DNA from 3 places in the Marinobacter sp. H13 genome. Region 1 is predicted to be linked to each of the others. Evidence: predicted binding sites of a transcription regulator. Region 1 holds the regulator's gene; each other region holds the start of a gene.

Evidence for each region. Region 1 encodes sigma-54, which starts transcription at its own class of promoters, with help from an activator protein. Its sites were predicted from a motif close to ANTGGCATNNANNTTGCTNT; they were not measured.
Region 2: a site for sigma-54 is predicted at 2,250-2,269, ahead of flgB (flagellar basal body rod protein FlgB). Genes of this name have one in related genera too.
Region 3: a site for sigma-54 is predicted at 3,107-3,126, ahead of glnK (P-II family nitrogen regulator). Genes of this name have one in related genera too.

What each region holds. Positions count from the first base shown of each region.
Region 1 is NZ_JCACRU010000001.1:723,157-729,594, forward strand. Features, by position in the region: gene AC5JQH_RS03380 (KpsF/GutQ family sugar-phosphate isomerase) at 1-92, shown strand, start outside; gene AC5JQH_RS03385 (KdsC family phosphatase) at 115-663, shown strand; gene lptC (LPS export ABC transporter periplasmic protein LptC) at 660-1,244, shown strand; gene lptA (lipopolysaccharide transport periplasmic protein LptA) at 1,228-1,782, shown strand; gene lptB (LPS export ABC transporter ATP-binding protein) at 1,760-2,485, shown strand; gene AC5JQH_RS03405 (RNA polymerase factor sigma-54) at 2,637-4,163, shown strand; gene hpf (ribosome hibernation promoting factor) at 4,265-4,573, shown strand; gene ptsN (PTS IIA-like nitrogen regulatory protein PtsN) at 4,661-5,131, shown strand; gene rapZ (RNase adapter RapZ) at 5,160-6,044, shown strand; gene AC5JQH_RS03425 (HPr family phosphocarrier protein) at 6,052-6,321, shown strand; gene mgtE (magnesium transporter) at 6,331-6,438, shown strand, end outside.
Region 2 is NZ_JCACRU010000001.1:4,245,692-4,252,129, reverse strand. Features, by position in the region: gene AC5JQH_RS19865 (flagellar hook protein FlgE) at 1-567, opposite strand, end outside; gene AC5JQH_RS19860 (flagellar hook assembly protein FlgD) at 595-1,272, opposite strand; gene flgC (flagellar basal body rod protein FlgC) at 1,291-1,740, opposite strand; gene flgB (flagellar basal body rod protein FlgB) at 1,785-2,183, opposite strand; gene AC5JQH_RS19845 (nitroreductase family protein) at 2,422-2,973, opposite strand; gene AC5JQH_RS19840 (Mpo1-like protein) at 3,129-3,440, shown strand; partial or broken gene AC5JQH_RS19835 (adenylate/guanylate cyclase domain-containing protein) at 3,442-4,880, shown strand; gene queF (NADPH-dependent 7-cyano-7-deazaguanine reductase QueF) at 4,911-5,729, opposite strand; gene AC5JQH_RS19825 (ABC transporter permease) at 5,744-6,438, opposite strand, start outside.
Region 3 is NZ_JCACRU010000001.1:2,777,432-2,783,869, forward strand. Features, by position in the region: gene speA (biosynthetic arginine decarboxylase) at 1-134, opposite strand, end outside; gene speE (polyamine aminopropyltransferase) at 346-1,227, shown strand; gene AC5JQH_RS12815 (ammonium transporter) at 1,302-2,585, opposite strand; gene glnK (P-II family nitrogen regulator) at 2,659-2,997, opposite strand; gene AC5JQH_RS12825 (accessory factor UbiK family protein) at 3,379-3,633, shown strand; gene AC5JQH_RS12830 (YifB family Mg chelatase-like AAA ATPase) at 3,697-5,229, shown strand; gene trmB (tRNA (guanosine(46)-N7)-methyltransferase TrmB) at 5,302-6,033, shown strand; gene AC5JQH_RS12840 (hypothetical protein) at 6,051-6,438, opposite strand, start outside.

The DNA.
Region 1 (6,438 bases):
TGAAGATCAACGCCCTCCCCGTTACCGACGACCAGGGTGGTCTGATTGGCGCCATCAATATGCACGACCTGCTGCGTGCCGGCGTTATCTAGGGGCTATGAGGAGCTGTTTGATATGAAGCACCAATGGCCGGATTCGCTGTTGGCAAAGGCCGTAAAGATCCGCCTGATCGCACTGGATGTCGACGGCATCATGAGCGACGGTAAACTTTATTTCAGCGCCACTGGTGATGAGCTCAAGGCTTTTAACATTCTGGATGGCCTGGGTTTGAAACAACTGATGGCAGCCGGGATTACCGTGGCCGTGATCACCGGACGAAAGTCCCCCCTGACCGAGAAGCGCATGCGGGATCTTGGCATTCCCCACCTGATGCAGGGGCGAGAGGACAAGAAGGTAGCCCTTCAGGAACTGGTCAGCACCATGGATATCAGCCCCGAGGCCATCGCATACATGGGGGACGATCTGCCAGATCTCCCGGCACTGAGGTTCGCCGGACTGGGCATCACCGTGCCCAACGGTTACTGGCTGGTGCAGCAGCATGCCGACTACTGCACCATTGCCCGGGGCGGCGAAGGGGCGGTCCGCGAAGCCTGCGACTTGCTGCTGACGGCCCATGGCAGGCTTGACGCAGCACTTGCCCCCTATCTGGAGCCCGAGGCATGAACTGGCTGCTGGACAGACCCTGGCTGCGAGCACTGGCACTGGCTGCTACCGTGGTGGCAGCCGTATTCCTGCTCTGGCGCAGCGATGAACCCCCTGTGATTGATGACGAGGCAGCGGCCCTACGGGGAGACGCCGAACCAGACGGTTTCGTGGTGAATGGTCAGTACACCTCCTTCGATGAAGCGGGCAATCTCAAGATCCGGTTTTCCAGCCCCCGCATTGAGCAGTTCGAGGAAGGCAACCTGGCCACCATGGAATCTCCCCGGGCCGAGCTGTACGGGGACCAGGAGGCCCTGCCGTGGATTGTCGAGGCCGACAATGGCAGCCTGCTGCAAAACCAGAATCTGGTGTACCTGACGGACAATGTCCGGGTTCAGCGCACAATTGGCGAACGGGAGGCCACCCTGACAACATCAAGCCTGACCCTGGATAACGACCGGGGCATGGTCTATACAGACGCACCCGTAGAAATACGTGATGTTACCGGCATAACCCGGGCCACGGGCATGAAAGCGTGGATAGACGAACGAATTCTGGAACTGAACTCCCAGGTGGAAGGACTCTATGAAACCGGAAACTAACCGATACCGGCGCCTGATGGCTGCCCTGCTAACGGTCGTGATGATCGGCCCGGCGGCTGCATTTGACCTTGATTCTGACACTCCTATCAAGGTCACCGCAGATACCGCCCGCCTGGATGACGGCCAGGGCATTGCCACCTACACCGGCGCTGTGGAACTTGAGCAGGGCAATACCCGCCTGACTGCCGAGCGGGTCGTCCTGTACCGGACCGAGGACGGCCTGAGCCGGATCGAAGCCTCTGGTACGCCCGCTATATACCGTCAACCGGCGCGCGAGGGGGAAGGCGAAACCGATGCCCGTGCCCTGAACATTACCTGGTCTGCCACCGACAGCCAGCTGACCTTTGAACGGGAAGCAGTCATCGAGCAGAATGGCAACCTGTTCCGGGGTGATGTCATTCATTATGATACCGTCGGCCGGGTTGTCACCGCTGAGGGCGGCGCAGACACCGGCGAGGGCAGCGGCCGGGTAGAGATGGTGATTCAGCCACGCAGTACAGACAGACAGGGATCCGATGGCAGTTCTGAGAGCCAGTAACCTGGCAAAGAGTTACAAACAGAAAAAAGTGGTGATCGACGTTTCCCTGGAAATCCGCAGTGGGGAAATTGTCGGGCTGCTTGGTCCCAACGGTGCCGGGAAAACCACCTGCTTCTATATGATCGTTGGGCTGGTTCCTGCCGATCACGGGCGGATAACGATCGACAGCCGGGATATTACGCCGCTGCCGATGCACGGTCGGGCCCGCCAGGGCATCGGCTACCTGCCACAGGAAGCCTCGGTTTTCCGCAAACTGTCTGTGCGCGACAACATCATGGCGATCCTCGAGACGCGGCAGGGCCTGAGCAAGGCAGACCGGCAGAAAAAGCTCGAGGAGCTGCTGGAGGAATTCCACATCACCCATATCCGGGACAGCGTTGGTATGGCCCTGTCCGGTGGTGAGCGGCGACGGGTGGAAATTGCCCGGGCCCTGGCCATGGAGCCGGCTTTCATCCTGCTGGATGAGCCCTTCGCCGGCGTTGACCCTATATCCGTCAGCGACATCAAACACATTATCCGGCATCTGCGGGACAAAGGGATTGGCGTGCTGATCACCGACCATAACGTGCGCGAGACTCTCGATATCTGCGAGAACGCGTACATTGTTTCCGGCGGGCACATCATCGCCTCCGGCAATGCCGATGCGATCCTGGCCAATCAACAGGTCAAGGAAGTCTACCTCGGGGACGAATTCAGGCTATGACAGTGAATGGCTCATTGTTTTGATGATCTGTAGCAAGTAAACTCGGCAAAGAACTTGCTAGGGTAAAGAAAAACCGCGGCAAGTAACCGGCATATAAAGATTTTTTCAAGACCTATGACACAAAGCGCTGATGAGTGACGGATCCTGAACCATGGTTATGAAAGCCTCCTTACAGTTAAAGCTGGGTCAGAGCCTGACCATGACGCCCCAGCTGCAACAGGCGATCCGGCTTCTCCAGCTCTCCACTCTCGACCTCCAGCAGGAAATCCAGCAGGCACTGGAATCCAACCCCATGCTGGAGACCTCCGAGGACGATGACCAGACCGACGCAGCCAGCGAAAACGACGAGCGCGAGGCCAACGCCACCGAGTCCGCCGCTGAAGCTGCCCCGGAACCGGCCAGCGACTGGGATGAATCCGAGAACGGCCCGGACTGGTCCTCGGAGAACGAGATTCCTGACAACATTCCGGACGATCTGCCGGTTGATACCGCCTGGGACGACATCTACCAGTCCGCACCAGCGCCGGCAGCCCGCAACGACGACGAAAACGATCACGATTTCGAAACCCGTAATTCCCCGACCGAAACGCTTCAGGATCACCTGGAATGGCAGCTCAATCTGACGCCCCTCAGTGAACGGGACCAGGCCATTGCCCATGCCCTGATGGATGCAGTGGACGAACGGGGCTATATCACCAGCCCGCTGGAGGAAATCCACGCCGGACTGCTGGATGAGAACGATGAAGACCCCCTTGAACTGGATGAAGTGGAAGCCGTGCTTCACCGCCTGCAACACTTTGATCCGCCCGGCGTGTTTGCCCGGGACCTACAGGAATGCCTGCTGATCCAGCTCAACCAGCTGCCGCCGGAAACACCCTGGCTGGCCCAGGCACGCCTTGTAATTACCCATTACATCAACCTGCTGGGCAACCGCGATTACGCCCAGTTGCTGCGCCGCAGCCGCCTGAAAGAAGACCAGTTGCGGGATGTCCTGGCGCTGATCACCGGCCTGAATCCGCGGCCGGGCGATGTCATTGACCGGGCCGAACCCGATTATGTGATTCCGGACGTGATCGTTCGCAAACACAATGGCCGCTGGCGTGTTGAGCTGAATCCTGAAATTGCACCGCGCATCCGGGTCAATGCCAGCTATGCTTCACTTATAAGGCGTGCGGACAGCAGCGCAGACAACACCTACCTGCGCGACCAGTTGCAGGAGGCCAAGTGGTTCATCAAGAGCCTGCAGAGCCGCAATGAGACCTTGCTGAAAGTCGCGACCCGTATTGTCGAGCACCAGCAGGGATTCCTGGATCACGGTGAAGAAGCCATGAAACCGTTGATTCTTTCAGACATCGCCCAGGCGGTAGAGATGCATGAATCGACCATTTCACGGGTAACCACCCAGAAATACATGCATACCCCCCGTGGCATTTTCGAGCTGAAGTACTTCTTCTCCAGCCATGTCAGCACTGACGAGGGTGGAGAATGCTCCTCCACGGCCATACGCGCGATGATCAAGAAGCTGATTGCGGCGGAAACGCCCAAAAAGCCGTTGAGCGACAGCAAAATTGCAGCCATGCTAGGGGAACAGGGTATCAAGGTTGCGCGACGCACCGTTGCCAAGTACCGGGAGGCCATGCACATTCCGCCGTCCAACGAGCGCAAGCGGCTGGTCTGAATACCCGGGGGCCGGGACGCAACACCGTATTCGCCGGCGCATAATGCGCCAGCACCCAGACCGGCTCCCGGGAGCCGGCACGATGACAACAGGAGACGCCTATGCAACTCAATATTTCAGGCCATCACGTAGAACTGACTCCCGCACTGAAGGATTATGTTTCAGAGAAGTTCGAGAAGCTCGAGCGTCACTTTGACCACATCAGTAACTGCCAGGTGACCCTGGAAGTGGAAAAGGTGCGCCAGATTGCGGAAGCCACGTTGCATGTGGTTGGTGGTGAGATTCACGCAAAGGCAGAAAATGAGGATATGTACGCAGCCATCGATGCCCTGATCGACAAGCTTGACCGTCAGATCCTCAAGCACAAGGAAAAGAATGTAGACCGGATGCACGGAAACGGCTCTCGCTAACTGACTGTTTTCATGCAATTCATCTAATCGAGCTGCGACATGAGTAACGTGTCGCAGCCTTTTTTTTAACGGAAACGCAGTCGATCCATGAGCGACACATCCCTGACCATAGAGAACATTCTTGCTCCGGAGCTCACCCTCTGCAGGGTAGCTGCGTCCAGCAAGAAACGGGCCCTGGAGTTTATTGCCGAGCAGATAAACCATCAGGACAACACGCTCAGCGAGACCCAGCTCTTCAACAACCTGATTTCCCGCGAGCGCCTGGGCAGCACCGGCATTGGCCAGGGAATCGCCATTCCCCACTGCCGTCTGGAAGGACTTGATCACGTGGTGGGCGTGCTGATGACGCTGGAAGAAAGCGTCGAATTCGATGCTATCGACAATCAGCCGGTGGATCTGATTTTCGCCCTGATCGTCCCGAAGGAAGCAACGAGCGAACACCTGGAGCTGCTCAGCCAACTGGCTGAAAAGTTCAATGAGCGGTCGTTCTGTGATCGCCTCCGGCAATCCGAGGACGCCAGCACGCTGTACCAGCGCATGACCGCCTCAGGCGGCTGATATTCACTGCAGTGGAGGTAAGGTGGTCATGAAGCTGATTATCGTCAGTGGCAGGTCCGGTTCGGGCAAGAGTACCGCACTTCATGTGCTGGAGGACCTCGGGTTTTATTGCATCGACAATCTTCCTATTGGCCTGCTCTTCCCCCTCACACGGGAAGCCGCCAGCCAGACCAGGCCTGGTCGACTGGGCAAGATGGCCGTCAGTATCGATGCGCGGAACCTTTCCGGCGAGCTGGCCAATTTCGAGGAGATCTACCGGCGCCTCCAGGAAACCGGGGTTACCGTTGAAATCATCTTCCTGGACGCCGACGAGCAGTCGCTTCTGCAGCGTTTTCACGCCACCCGCAGAAAGCATCCGTTGAGTGACGACAGGACCTCTCTCCGGGAAGCCATTACCAGCGAGAAGAAACTGCTGGAGCCCCTCTCCAAGCTTTCCGATCTTTACGTAAATACCACCGGCATGTCCATGTACGAGCTGCGGGACATGGTCAAGCAGCGCGTGGTCGGTCGAAAAGATCAGGAACTGGCTCTCCTGTTTCAGTCATTCGGCTTCAAACACGGCGTGCCGCTGGATTCCGACTACGTTTTCGATGTCCGCTGCCTGCCCAACCCCTACTGGGATACCAGCCTCCGCAAGTATGTCGGGACGGATCAGCCGGTTATCGAGTTTCTGGAAAAAGAACCGGCAAGCCGGAAGATGATCGAGGACCTGAAATCATTTCTGGATACCTGGCTGCCCTCCTTTGCAGACAGTAACCGCAGCTATATGACCATTTCCATTGGCTGTACCGGCGGCCAGCACCGGTCGGTGTATGTGTGCGAGCAGTTGGGTGAGTACTTCCGGCAACGGTACAGCAATGTGCAAGTGCGGCACACCGAGCTGCCACACCTGCAGACCCGGGAAGAGATCTGATCAAGCCATGATTCGCCGCCCCATTACCATCATCAACAAACTGGGCCTGCATGCGCGCGCCACTGCGAAGCTGGTCAACACGGCATCGGAATACGACAGCAGCGTGCGTATCAGCGGCAAAGGCCGGGATGTGGACGCGAAGAACATCATGCAGGTGATGATGCTGGCCGCCAGCAAAGGAACCGATGTGGAGCTCATTGCCGACGGACCGGATGAGGAACAGGCCATCGAAGCATTGGTGGAACTGATTAACGACTATTTCGGTGAGGGTGAGTAAAATAAACACATGACCGATATTCTGGAAAAAAGCCAGGCCCGCCAGCGTCTTCGTTCCCTGAGCGAAGCGCTGGACAGTGGCGCACTGAAGCAGGTTGCCCGCATCCTGAACGGTGGC
Region 2 (6,438 bases), 3.5 Mb from region 1:
ATCAAAACTCTCTCCCTGCAGATCCGTTGCCGCTATCGGTCCAATGTCTCGAACCCGGGTTTCGAGCACGGGTTCGCGGGAATCAAGGTTCAAATCGGAAACAAGGTTGGTGGTCCGACGGGGCGCGAGATTGTCAGTTTCGACCTGCAGATCCCCACGGATACCGGAAAGGTTCCCATCCTCGTCGGCGGTATAGCCCTGAACCCGCATGCTCTGGTTGTTCGTTACGTAGCCGTCCTTATCGATACCGAACTGCCCTGCCCGGGAATACCGAATCTCGCCGCCGTTATTGAGGATAAAGAAGCCATCACCACTTATAGCCATATCCAGGCCGTTATCAGTGAAGCTGATATTGCCCTGTCCGAAGGACTGTTTCACACCCTGAACCCGGACACCGTCCCCGATCGGGTTGGTGCCTGCGCTCAGGAAGCCACTGGCATAAAGATCGCCGAACTGGGCCTTGCTGCCTTTGAACCCCACGGTGCTGGCGTTGGCAATATTGTTACCGGTGACGTCCAGATCCACCGATGCCGCGCGAAGACCACTCAAACCCGTATTAAATCCCATGGCTCACCTCTTGGTGTTTCACCGGTATCAGTTAATTTGTTTTACATCAGACAGGGCGATGGAGCCCATGCCTGCGAGATTCAGGGTAATGGAGCCGCCCTGACCCAGGGACACGCTGTCAACATTGGCACTTACCATCGTACCCAACTGCTGCGGCCCATCCGGGTAGGAAGCCTCGGCTACAATCCGGTAGGAGCCCGGCGGCAAGGGATTGCCGTTGCCGTCCTGGCCATCCCAGCGGAATGAGGTCACACCCGCCGGACTACTACCCATATCAATCTGTCGTACCAGCTCACCATTCTGTCCCTGGATCGAAAGCCGGAGCCCACCGGTCGATGCCGGCACTTCAATAGTGCCGCTGATCTCACCATCCGCACCCAGAATCCCGACCTGGGAAGGGGCAAGCACGGTTTTGCCGACCATGGCAGAGGCCTGCAGCGCCTGGGTGGAACGGAACTGGCCCACCACATCCTCAACCGTACCTGAGAGGTTCTGCATCTCCTCCAGTGAGCTGAACTGGGCCAACTGGGAGATAAACGCGCCGTTGTCCTGGGGTTCCAGCGGGTTCTGGTTTTTCAGCTGTGCCAGCATCAGTTCCATGAACTCATTCCGGCCGAGCTCACTGGTGCCCTGGCCGCCATTCTGTTGCTTCAGCTGGTATTGGCTCAGAACATCCGACGCGTCTGTTGCATTTACTGCAGTCATGTTGTGCTCCTCACCCCGTTACTGCTGACCAAGAGTCAGAATGCGCTGCATCATGGACTTGGCAGTGTTCATGACATCCACATTCATCTGGAAACTTCTGGACGACGACATCATGTCCGCCATCTCTTCAACCACATTCACATTGGGGTAGTAGACGTAGCCGTCCTCGTTGGCCGCCGGGTGATGGGGCTCGTAGCGCATCTGCAGCTCCGCATCACTTTCGACAATACCGTCAACCCTCACGCCGGCGCCCGGCCCCTCATCGGCAGCCATGGGCAAGCCTCCCTGCCCGGGATTCATCAGAGACTGCTGAATCGCCGAGAAAACCGGCTTCCTGGCGCGATAGGTTTCCCCCGTGCTGGAACTTGCCGTTTCTGCATTGGCAATGTTGGACGCGGTTGTATTCAGCCGCAGCGATTGCGCTGTCATACCGGAACCGGCGATATCAAAAATGCTGCCCAGTGACATGATAATTCTCCTTCGCTAACCTTCGCTAACCCCGTGACTGCGGCTTATTCGCCCTTCAGGGCTTTGGTCAAACCGCTGAACTTGCTGTTCAGGAACTGGAAACTGGCCTGGAAGTCCATGGCGTTACGCATGAAGCGTGACTGCTCCTGCTGGGCATCCACAGTATTACCGTCGACCGACGGCTGGTATGGCACCCGATACAAAAGATCGCTCTCCGACGCAGACCGGGAGGTATCCATGTGAGCCTCGTTTGTTTTCGCCATCCGGAAGCCGCTGACGGACTCCTGGGCCTTCTGCATCATCGCCTGGAAGTCCACATCACGGGCCTTGAAGCCCGGAGTGTCAGCGTTCGCCAGGTTGTTTGCCAGAACTTCGGCACGCCTGACCCGCGTTTCCACCGCGTATTGATGAATACCCAAAGCCTTATCGAACGTAATTGCCATGTTGCCTCCCGAAAACTGCACTGGTATGCCGAGCTGTTTTTGCCGGCTGTGCTCTTTGACAGGACTAAAGCAAGCTGAATGCCAGATTTATGGTCAGGTGTTAATTTGTCAGGAAACCCAGTGTTGGCAGGCCCTGCAGAGAATCCGAGTAGCGGTTACGGGAAAGGAGAAAGGAAAAGGGCAAGAAAAAGCGGCAAGCTGCTTCCCCCGGCAGAAGCCGGGGGTATTCAACAAGGTCTCAGGGCCAATGACTCACAAACTCGTCCACCGCCGGTCTGGGCACAGACGGCTTGGATGCCGAGACCGTACCGGTGTAGAGAAAGCCAACAATCTGTTCATGCTCTTCCAGGCCCAACCCCTGGTGAACCGAGGAGTGGTAGGCAACGCCGCCTGTTCTCCACATCACGCCGAAACCGGCATCCTGAAGGGCAAGCTCAACAAAACTCATGCCGGCAGCTGCCGACATGACCTGCTCGATTTCCGGTACTTTGGGATGCGTCCTCGGCGACGCGATACCAACTATGACCATGGGTGCGCGAAGGGGGGCACGCCGGAGCTTCTCGATTTCTTTCTCATCGCTGTTATTGGCACAGGTGGACGCAAACAGCTCTCCCAGGGCTTCAAGGCCTTTACCCTCGATCACCAGATAGCGCCAGGGCCTGAGCAGTGCATGGTCCGGTGCACGCGCCGCGCAGGAAAAGGCCCTTTCGAGGGTTGTCGAATCCGGCGCGGGTGATTCCAGCCTCGGTTCAGAGGAGCGGTTCAGGAGGAAATCGGTAACTGCGGTCATATCTGCTCGCTGTTTAAAGACTGTTGAAATATAGGTACGAACACAATTCATGGCTGTGAATTGTGGGTTCTACGTAATGCTGTTAACCTTTAGTCGTAGTCGGGTCTACCAACAATTATAAATGACGCGGTCGTACAACGTTGAGTGGCAACACAATGAGCAACCAGCAAACCTTCAATAACTTTTCCGAATTTTATCCGTACTACCTCGAAGAGCACAGCGACGTCACCTGTCGCCGTTTGCATTTCGCTGGAAGTCTCCTGGTCCTGATAGTCGCCGTATGGGCTCTGGCTTCGGGCAAGCTGTTGTGGCTTCTGGCCTTGCCGGTCATAGGCTATGGCTTTGCGTGGGTTGGTCATTTCAAGTTTGAAAAAAATCGCCCCGCTACCTTCAAATATCCACTGTACAGCCTTATGGGTGACTGGGTCATGTTCCGCGACATGCTCATTGGCAGGATCCGTTTCTGAAATGATGAGTGCCCCGGCAGACCTGCGTAATGCCAGTAGCTCAGCTGGCAGAGCCCTCTCGTCCGAGGCGGCGGGCAACCCGATCGCCATTCCCCCGATGCCCGATTACAATGGCCGGGTACTGGCATACACCTCAACCGCCGCCATTATCGTAACCGGCGTTCTCCAGGGCGCCTTTCCGCAATGGCTTCTCTGGCTGGTTGCCGGGGCCCTCACCTGGCCCCACATCGCCCATGCCCTGACTCGCCGCACTTTCCTCAGGAATTCGCCACGCATCCGTCAGAAAATGCTGATATTTGATTGCGTGGTTGGTGGCGCTTTCATTGGTTGCATCGGGCTGATCGTCATCCCCTCCCTCGCCGTTGCACTGATGCTGATGTTCAGTTGCCTGATTGTTGGTGGTATCCGTCAGTGGGTCCTGGGCACCGGCTTCATGGCGGCCTCCATTGCGGGGGCGGTTGCGATCGTCGGCCCGGCAGACGGACCACACTCGCCCCTGCTGACCAGCATCGTGTCGATTTTATCCACCGGGCTTTATATTTGCGTTACGGCTTACTATTCCCACCAGCAGGCACGGGCGTTGATGCTGGCAAAGACCCAGATCCAGAACCAGCGGGAGCAGTCCATCGCGCTTTCACACAAACTGTCCAAATATCTCTCGCCTCAAGTCTGGCAGTCGATCTTCACCGGTGAGCGGGACGTGAGACTGGAAACCCAGCGCAAGAAACTGGCGGTGTTTTTCTCTGACATCAAAGGCTTCACCGAATTGTCTGAGGAAATGGAACCCGAAGCACTGACCGAACTGCTGAATCACTACTTCAATGAAATGTCGGAAGTTGCTCTCAAGTATGGCGGCACCATCGACAAGTTCGTTGGTGATTCCATCATGGTGTTCTTTGGCGATCCAACCAGCCGTGGCCAGAGGGAGGACGCATTTGCCTGTGTCTCCATGGCCATCGAGATGCGCAAGCATATGAAAATCATGCGGCAGAAATGGCGCAGCCAGGGCATCAAGACCCCGCTGGAAATCCGCATGGGAATAAGCACCGGTTATACAACGGTTGGTAACTTTGGCGCCGAGAACCGGATGGATTACACGATTATCGGCAAGGAAGTAAACCTGGCCAGCCGGCTTGAGTCCCTGGCGGAGCCGGGCGAAATCCTCGTTTCCTACGAAACCTTCGCGCTGATCAAGGACAAGATCATGTGCAGAGACAAGGGCGAGATTACCGTGAAGGGCTTTGTCAAGCCGGTGCCAATTTACGAAGTGGTCGACTTCCGGCGCGACATGGGGCCCAACCGAAGCTTCCTGGAACACGAACATAGCGGCTTCGCCATGTATCTCGATTCGGACAAGATCACCGAAAAGAGCGGCAGGCCATCCTGACCGCTCTGGAAGATGCTGCAGATCGCCTGCGGCGGGAAGAGGATGTTTCCTGAGGCGCTTCCCTGCGCTCAAACAGAATCCTGCTACTGACGTATCAACCTTGGGCCGGCATCCCCGCCGGTTTCCGTGCTTCGCCACGGATTTATATCCAGCCCGCCCCGCCGTGTATACCGGGCAACCACGGTAAGCGACTCCGGGTTGCACCGCCCCATCAGATCGGTAAACACGGTTTCCACGCAATGCTCGTGGAAATCCTGTTTCTGCCGGAAGCTCACCACGTAACGCAACAAACCGCCCCGATCGATTTTCGGTCCGGTGTAGCTTATGAGGAGTGTCGCCCAGTCAGGCTGACCGGTTACCGGGCAGTTGCTCTTCAGCAGATGGGAGCAGAGCCGTTCTGTCACCACCTCCCCACTCGCTGAAAGCGCCTCAGGCGCGTATTCAAAAACCACTTCGCTGACCGGCTCGTCATCAATGAGCTCGAAGCCCTCCGGCCGGCCAATCGCTTCACCGGATTCGTCGACGCTCAACAGATTCACCTGAACAGCACCGCCGCAGGCGCTGGAAAGATCCTGGGTAATCACCTCCGCGACCTGCTCCCGAGAAGAGTAGACCGCCTGGTTCAACGAGTTCAGGTACAGCTTGAGCGATTTGGACTCAATGATTGCGGGCGAGGCCGCCGGAAAAACAATCTCCGCCCAGGCCACTTCCGGCACGCCGCTTGGACGCAGCCAGGAGATTTCCCAGGCCTGCCACAGATCCTCGCCAAACCAAGGCCAACGGCCATCCTCCAGACCAATGCGGCGGCGATTTTCCTCTCTCGCCACCGGGAAAAGCAGCCCAGGATCGTAGCTGTCCGGGTAGTCGCTTGTCTTGCCAAGCGGAGCGTCGTTAAGTGCCATAGTGGTTCCTGAAATCAGTGGCGAATGCCTTTACCACGCTCCAGCATTCTGAGAGCGATGAATGCCAGTACGGAGATGAAAACCAGAATCATACCAAGAGAAACAAACGGATTAACGTCTGACACGCCCAGAATGCCGTACCGGAAGCCGTTGACCATGTAGAGGATAGGGTTGGCCATGGATACGCCCTGCCAGAACCCCGGCAGTAAATCGATGCTGTAGAACACGCCGCCCAGATACGTCAACGGCGTCAATACGAACGTGGGCACAATGGAGATGTCATCAAACTTGGTCGCCAACATGGCGTTGATAAAGCCACCCAGGGCAAACAGTGCCGAAGTCAGAAATACCGTCAGAACCATCATGGGCAAGTTGTGGATGGACAGGCGGGTAAACGCCAGTGACAACAGCGTGACAATCAACCCGATGCCGAGGCCTCGCGCCATGCCACCTGTCACATAGCCGGCCAGGATCACCCAGTTCGGCACCGGCGACACCAGAAGCTCCTCGATGCTGCGCTGGAACTTCATGGAGAAAAACGAAGACACCACATTGGCGTAGGAACTAGTGATCACCGACATCATGATCAGCCCCGGCACAATGAAAGACATGTACTCGAAGCCGCCCATCTCCCCGATACGGGAGCCGATGAGGTTGCCGAAAATAATGAAATACAGGGTCATGGTGACCGCGGGCGGCAACAGGGTTT
Region 3 (6,438 bases), 2.1 Mb from region 1:
TTGATGCGGGCCGGGCTGTGGCCACGATCCGGGCGGATGAGCACCTGGCCCTTATCATTGACACCAATGTAGCCATCGCTCCAGTGGGCAATGTTGTAAACCTTGTGGGCCGGGGTGGCGCTGGCTTCGCTCATGCTTGCTATCCTGTCAGGAAACACTGGCCGGCAGGGAATTGTTCGGCAGCCGGCTTCTGGCCGACATTGTATGGATTCCCGCCACGGGCTAAAAGAACCGGGCAGGGAAAATATCTGGCCGGTTGCCGCGATTATCGCTTTAGCTCACGGTAAGGCGTCCCTACAATACGCCCTTTTAACACAGCCCATGGCCCACATCGGGAGGCAAGACATGACAGCACTCAATGACGGCTGGTTTACCGAGGTATTCCAGGATCAGGGGACAGCGTTCTCCCTTCAGGTGAAAAAGAAGCTCCACGAGGAGCAGACACCGTTCCAGAAACTGGAGATCTACGAGACCGAGACCTTCGGCAACCTGATGGTTCTGGACGGCTGCGTGATGCTGACCACCCGCGATAACTTCCTGTACCACGAAATGATGACCCATCCGGCCCTGTTCACCCACCGGGACCCCAAAAAGGTGGTGATTGTCGGCGGCGGTGACTGTGGCACCCTGAAAGAGGTGCTCAAGCATCCGGGCGTTGAGGAAGCCTGGCAGGTGGAAATCGACGAGCGGGTAACCCGCATGTCGGAAAAATATTTTCCGGAGCTTTGCGAAGCGAACAGTGACCCGCGCGCCAATTTCTTCTTCGGAGATGGTATCCAGTGGATGCGGGACATTGAGCCGAACAGTGTCGACCTCATTATTATCGACAGCACCGATCCTGTCGGCCCGGCCGAAGGCCTGTTTGCCCTGGATTTTTACCGGGATGCCATGTTGGCGCTTCGAGAAGGCGGCATTATTGTCCAGCAGAGCGAATCACCGCTGCTGCACACCGACAGCATCATCAAGGGCATTCACGAGGACATGCGTAAGGCCGGATTCGAGCATGTGCAGACCATGCCATTCCCGCAACCGGTCTACCCCACCGGCTGGTGGAGCTGCACCATGGCCAGCAAGGAAAACCCGATCAAATACTTCCGCGAGGAAGATGCCAACAACCGGCCGTTCGTGACCCGATACTATAATTCCGGGGTTCATCACGGTGCCCTGGCGATGCCCCAGTTCATGGTGGATGCACTGGAAGATGAGGTCCGTCCGGAAGAAGGTTAAGGGGAAAGCGGGCAGACAAAGCAGACAAAAAAAGGGCGCCAACTGGCGCCCCTTTTTACTTGCACTGTCAGCGATTACTGCTTGCCGCTGACGAACTCCGGATAGGCTTCCATACCACACTCGGACAGATCCACACCTTCGTACTCTTCTTCTTCCGAGACCCTGATGCCCATGACGGCTTTCAGGATGCCCCAGACGATCAGACTGGTGACGAATACCCAGGTGAAGATGGTGAGCATGCCGACCAGCTGACCCATGAAGGTAGCGTCTGCGTCGGACAGGAGAACCGCGAAGATACCCCAGATACCCACCACGCCGTGGACAGAGATGGCACCGACCGGGTCGTCAATGCGCAGCTTGTCCATGGTTACGATGGAGAAGACAACCAGGGTGCCGCCAATGGCGCCGATGATGGTGGCCAGCAGGGGAGAAGGATCCGCCGGCTCTGCAGTGATGGCAACCAGGCCAGCCAGGGCACCGTTCAGGGCCATGGTCAGGTCCGCTTTGCCGAACATCAGGCGTGCCACGATCAGGGCGGCAATCAGGCCACCGGCTGCAGCTGCGTTGGTGTTCAGGAACACGTTGGCAACTTCGTTGGCGACACCGATGCCACCCAGCTTCAGGGTGGAGCCGCCGTTAAAGCCGAACCAGCCCATCCAGAGGATGAAGGTACCAAGCGTTGCCAGGGGCAGGTTGGCGCCCGGGAAGGCACGGATTTCGCCTTTGGCGCCGTACTTGCCTTTACGGGCACCGAGGAGAAGAACGCCTGCCAGGGCCGCTGCTGCGCCTGCCATGTGAACGATACCGGAACCGGCGTAGTCGCTGTAGCTCAGCTCGTACATGCCGAATACCGCGTCGCCGTTCCAGGTCCAGGAACCCTGCATCGGGTAGATGAAGCCACACATAACGATGGCGAAAGCCAGGAAGGCCCAGAGCTTCATGCGCTCAGCCACGGCGCCGGAAACGATGGACATGGCGGTTGCAACGAAAACAACCTGGAAGAAGAAGTCAGAAGCGCCACTGTATTCGCCCATGTCGCCGAAGCCGGCTTCAGTGGAGGCTGCAATAACGCCCGCGATCGCTGCGTCGTCCATCTCGGCAACGGTTGTTACACCGCTCAGGAAGATACCGCCGTCGTACATGATGTCGTAGCCGACAATCAGGTACATGGTACAGGCGACCGCAAACAGGGCCACGTTCTTGGTCAGGATTTCAGTGGTGTTCTTGGCACGCACCAGGCCGGCTTCCAGCATGGCAAAGCCAGCGGCCATCCACATGACCAGGGCACCGCAAATCAGGAAGTAAAAGGTATCCAGCGCATACTGGAGTTCAAAAATGTGATTAAGATTGCTTTCCATATGAAGCCCTCCGCACGAGGCTTTTCAGGTTATAAATTTTTTTGCGTTGGCTGATCGAAAAATCAGAGCTGGTTCAGACCGCTTCTTCGCCGGTTTCGCCAGTCCGGATCCGGATGGCTTGAGCCAGTTCAGTCACGAAGATCTTGCCGTCACCGATCTTGCCGGTGTTGGCCGCCTTGGTGATGGACTCGATAACTTGGTCCAGAAGGTTGTCGCCGATAGCAACTTCCACCTTCACCTTGGGCAGGAAATCCACCACGTATTCCGCGCCACGATAGAGTTCTGTGTGGCCTTTTTGCCGACCGAAGCCTTTGACTTCAGTGACGGTTACGCCTTGAACGCCAATCTCGGATAATGCCTCACGGACATCGTCCAATTTGAAAGGCTTGATGATCGCTGTCACAAGTTTCATTGCTTTCTCCTTGGTAAAGCCGTCTCAACAGTGAGGGCCCGTCGGCCGGTTGTTGAGCTCGGGATGCTGCCACCTCGCACACCAATCGTGCGGATTGCGTACGAGAGCTTTAGCATCGGGTATGCCAACGCAAAAAAATATATTTAAAACAACAGGCTACGATGTCCGCGTACCAGAATGGCGCAAAGTTGTGCACCAAAATGAAGCGGGTAGCCGGCCAGTGAGCCAAATTGGAGCGGGCTGCCTGACCGTTCGACCGCTATTATAGGGCCGACCGCCTACAGTATGGCAGGGGCTGCGGTGTGATACACTCCTGCAAACCGGTAACAGGCCCTCTCTTTTAGTCGAAGCCGGATATTTCAGAAATGTGTGAGGTGATGTGTGAAAGGTCCACAGGATATTTTTGCTCAGCTGCAGGGCCAGTTTGGCCAGTTTGTACCGGACATGGCCCGCGCTGCACGGGAAGATTTTGAAACCCAGGCCCGGGCCACCGTGATGTCCGTCCTGTCCCGCCTGGAGTTGGTAACGAGGGAAGAGTTCGACGCCCAGCAGGCGGTCCTGCTGAAGACCCGTGAAAAGGTGGACGCACTCGAGAAGCGGGTAGCCGAACTGGAAAATTCCCTGCCAAAACAGTAAACCACGGACACGCCCGGCAGGACGCCGGGCAAGCAGTTCCGGTCATTACCATGGAAGGTTGTCATGCTTGCTATCGTTCATTCCCGCGCCACCATTGGCGTGTCGGCGCCCGCCGTTACCGTTGAAGTCCATCTCTCAGGCGGCTTGCCTGCGCTCTCGATTGTGGGGCTGCCGGAAACCGGTGTAAGGGAGAGCAAAGAGCGTGTTCGCAGTGCCCTTCTGAACGCCGGGTTCGAGTTCCCCGCCCGGAGAATCACCATTAATCTTGCCCCTGCCGACTTGCCCAAAGAGGGTGGTCGCTTTGATCTGCCTATTGCCCTGGGCATCCTGGCGGCCTCGGGCCAGGTTCCGGCCGAGAGCCTTTCGGACTGCGAATTTCTCGGCGAATTGTCCCTTGATGGTGCATTGAGGCCACTTAAAGGTGTGCTGCCGGCGGTGCTAGCCGCCCGGCAGGCGCAACGAAGCCTGCTGGTTCCCCAGGGCAATGCCGAGGAGGCGGCCCTGGCCAGCCAGGGTGACGTCCTGGCGTCCGGCCACCTGTTGGCCATCTGCGAGCACCTGAGCGGTCGCGCCCGCCTGGTGCCGGTGCCCAGGTCGTCGCTGGAACAGGCGCCGGGCAGCAACCGGGAACTGCCGGACCTGTCGGATGTCCGTGGTCAGCGGGTTCCCCGCCGGGCACTGGAAGTGGCTGCGGCAGGTAGCCACAATCTTTTGTTCTTCGGCCCACCCGGCACCGGCAAGAGTATGCTGGCCAGTCGCCTGCCCGGAATTCTCCCGGGCCTCGATGATGCTGCGGCCATGGAAGTCGCCAGCGTACACTCGGTGGCCGGGCTGCCGGTTCGTTCCGGGGGCTGGCGTCAGCCTCCTTTCCGGGCGCCCCATCATACCGCCTCGGCGGTTGCCCTGGTGGGCGGCGGCAGCAGCCCCAGGCCCGGAGAAATCTCACTGGCTCACCGGGGCGTACTGTTTCTCGACGAGTTGCCAGAGTTTGAACGCCGGGTGCTGGAGGTCCTGCGTGAGCCGATGGAAACCGGCGAAATCTCGATCAGCCGGGCAGCACGGCAGGTGAATTTTCCGGCGCGATTTCAGGTCGTGGCTGCAATGAATCCCTGCCCCTGTGGCTACAGTGGTCATCCCACCATCGAGTGTCAGTGTACGCCGCAACAGGTTACCCGTTACCGGTCGAAAATTTCCGGCCCCCTTCTGGACAGGTTTGATCTGCATGTGGAGGTGCCTGTGCAGGGTGGCGACGTATTGATGCAGTCGGGCGGGGATGGCGAAACCAGCGCCACCGTCCGGGAGCGTGTCCTGATTGCCAGAGCCCGGCAATCAGAGCGGGGTTGCCTGAATGCGGCCTTGTCCGGGCGTGCGTTGCAGGCTGCGTGCCGGCTGGATCGCCAGGGCGAGCAGTTGCTCACCGGTGCCATGGAAAAGCTGGGGCTTTCGGCCCGTGCACTGCACCGCATATTGCGAGTTGCCCGAACGCTTGCCGATCTTGAAGGCAGCGAGGAGCTACGACAGAGCCATCTGGTTGAGGCTCTGGGTTACCGGCAGCTCGACCGACAGCAGGGCCGCAACTCGGTGGTCTCCGCCTGAGCGACAACACTCTGGTAAACTGTTGGCAAATCCCGTTAACCATGACCCGCTGCCTGCGGTTAAGGATTGCAGATGACAGACCATAAAGAACCGCAAGATCCCAAAGAGGCCGCCGATTCGCCGGTCACCACCCGTCGCGGTGTGCGCAGCTTTGTTTTGCGCCAGGGCCGGATGACGGAAGGCCAGAAAAAGGCGTTCGAGCGGAGCTGGCCGAAGTACGGGCTGACCCGTGAGGACGGAATGATTGATCCCAGGGAAGTGTTCGGCCGCGACAACATGCTGAACCTGGAAATCGGTTTTGGTATGGGGCGGTCTCTGGCCGACATGGCTGAGGCCGCTCCCGAACAGGATTTTATCGGGGTTGAAGTTCATCAGCCCGGTGTTGGCGCGTTGCTCAAGGAGATCGAGGACCGTGGCCTGGAAAACGTCCGGATTTACAGTATTGATGCCAACGATGTGATTGACCTCTGCCTTCCGGATGCGTGCCTGGATCGCGTGATGGTGTTCTTCCCCGATCCCTGGCACAAGAAAAAGCATCACAAGCGCCGGCTGATCCAGCACGAGTTTGTCCAGCGGGTTCGTCACAAGTTGAGGGTAGGCGGCATTCTGCACCTGGCGACCGACTGGGAGAATTATGCCGAGCATATGCTCGAGGTGATGAGCGAGTCCGAGGGCTTTGCCAACACCCAGGAGACCGGTGGCTATTCACCGCGCCCTGACGACCGTCCAATTACCAAGTTTGAGAAGCGGGGCGAAACCCTCGGTCACGGTGTCTGGGACCTGTTGTTCTATCGCACCAATTAAGAGGCGTTGATCGGGGGTCAGTGATGCGCGAGCGGGTGGCGCCGTGACGCCCGGATGATGACCAGCCCGGCGATGCCGAGCGTGAGCGCCGTGAATTTGATGAGTGCGCATAGGGTTGCGGACAGGCTCATCTCATCGGTGGGCGGGTTGAAATTGTTCAGCAACAGAATGTTCTCTGCACCGTCGCTCAGACCGGCAGTTGCGAACAGGGCCCGTACCCAACGGGCACCCACCCGCTCGCGAATGCCGGGGCGATCACGGGTAAAGTGCCGGGTAAGATGAATCAGGGCCAGCATGTAGGCAGGAATGAACAGGAAGTCCAGCCACAGCGAAACCTTCGCCCAGGCAACCCCTTCGCTTCCCCAGCTGCGAAAAATGGCGTGGGCCTGATCGGCAGTCCCGGCC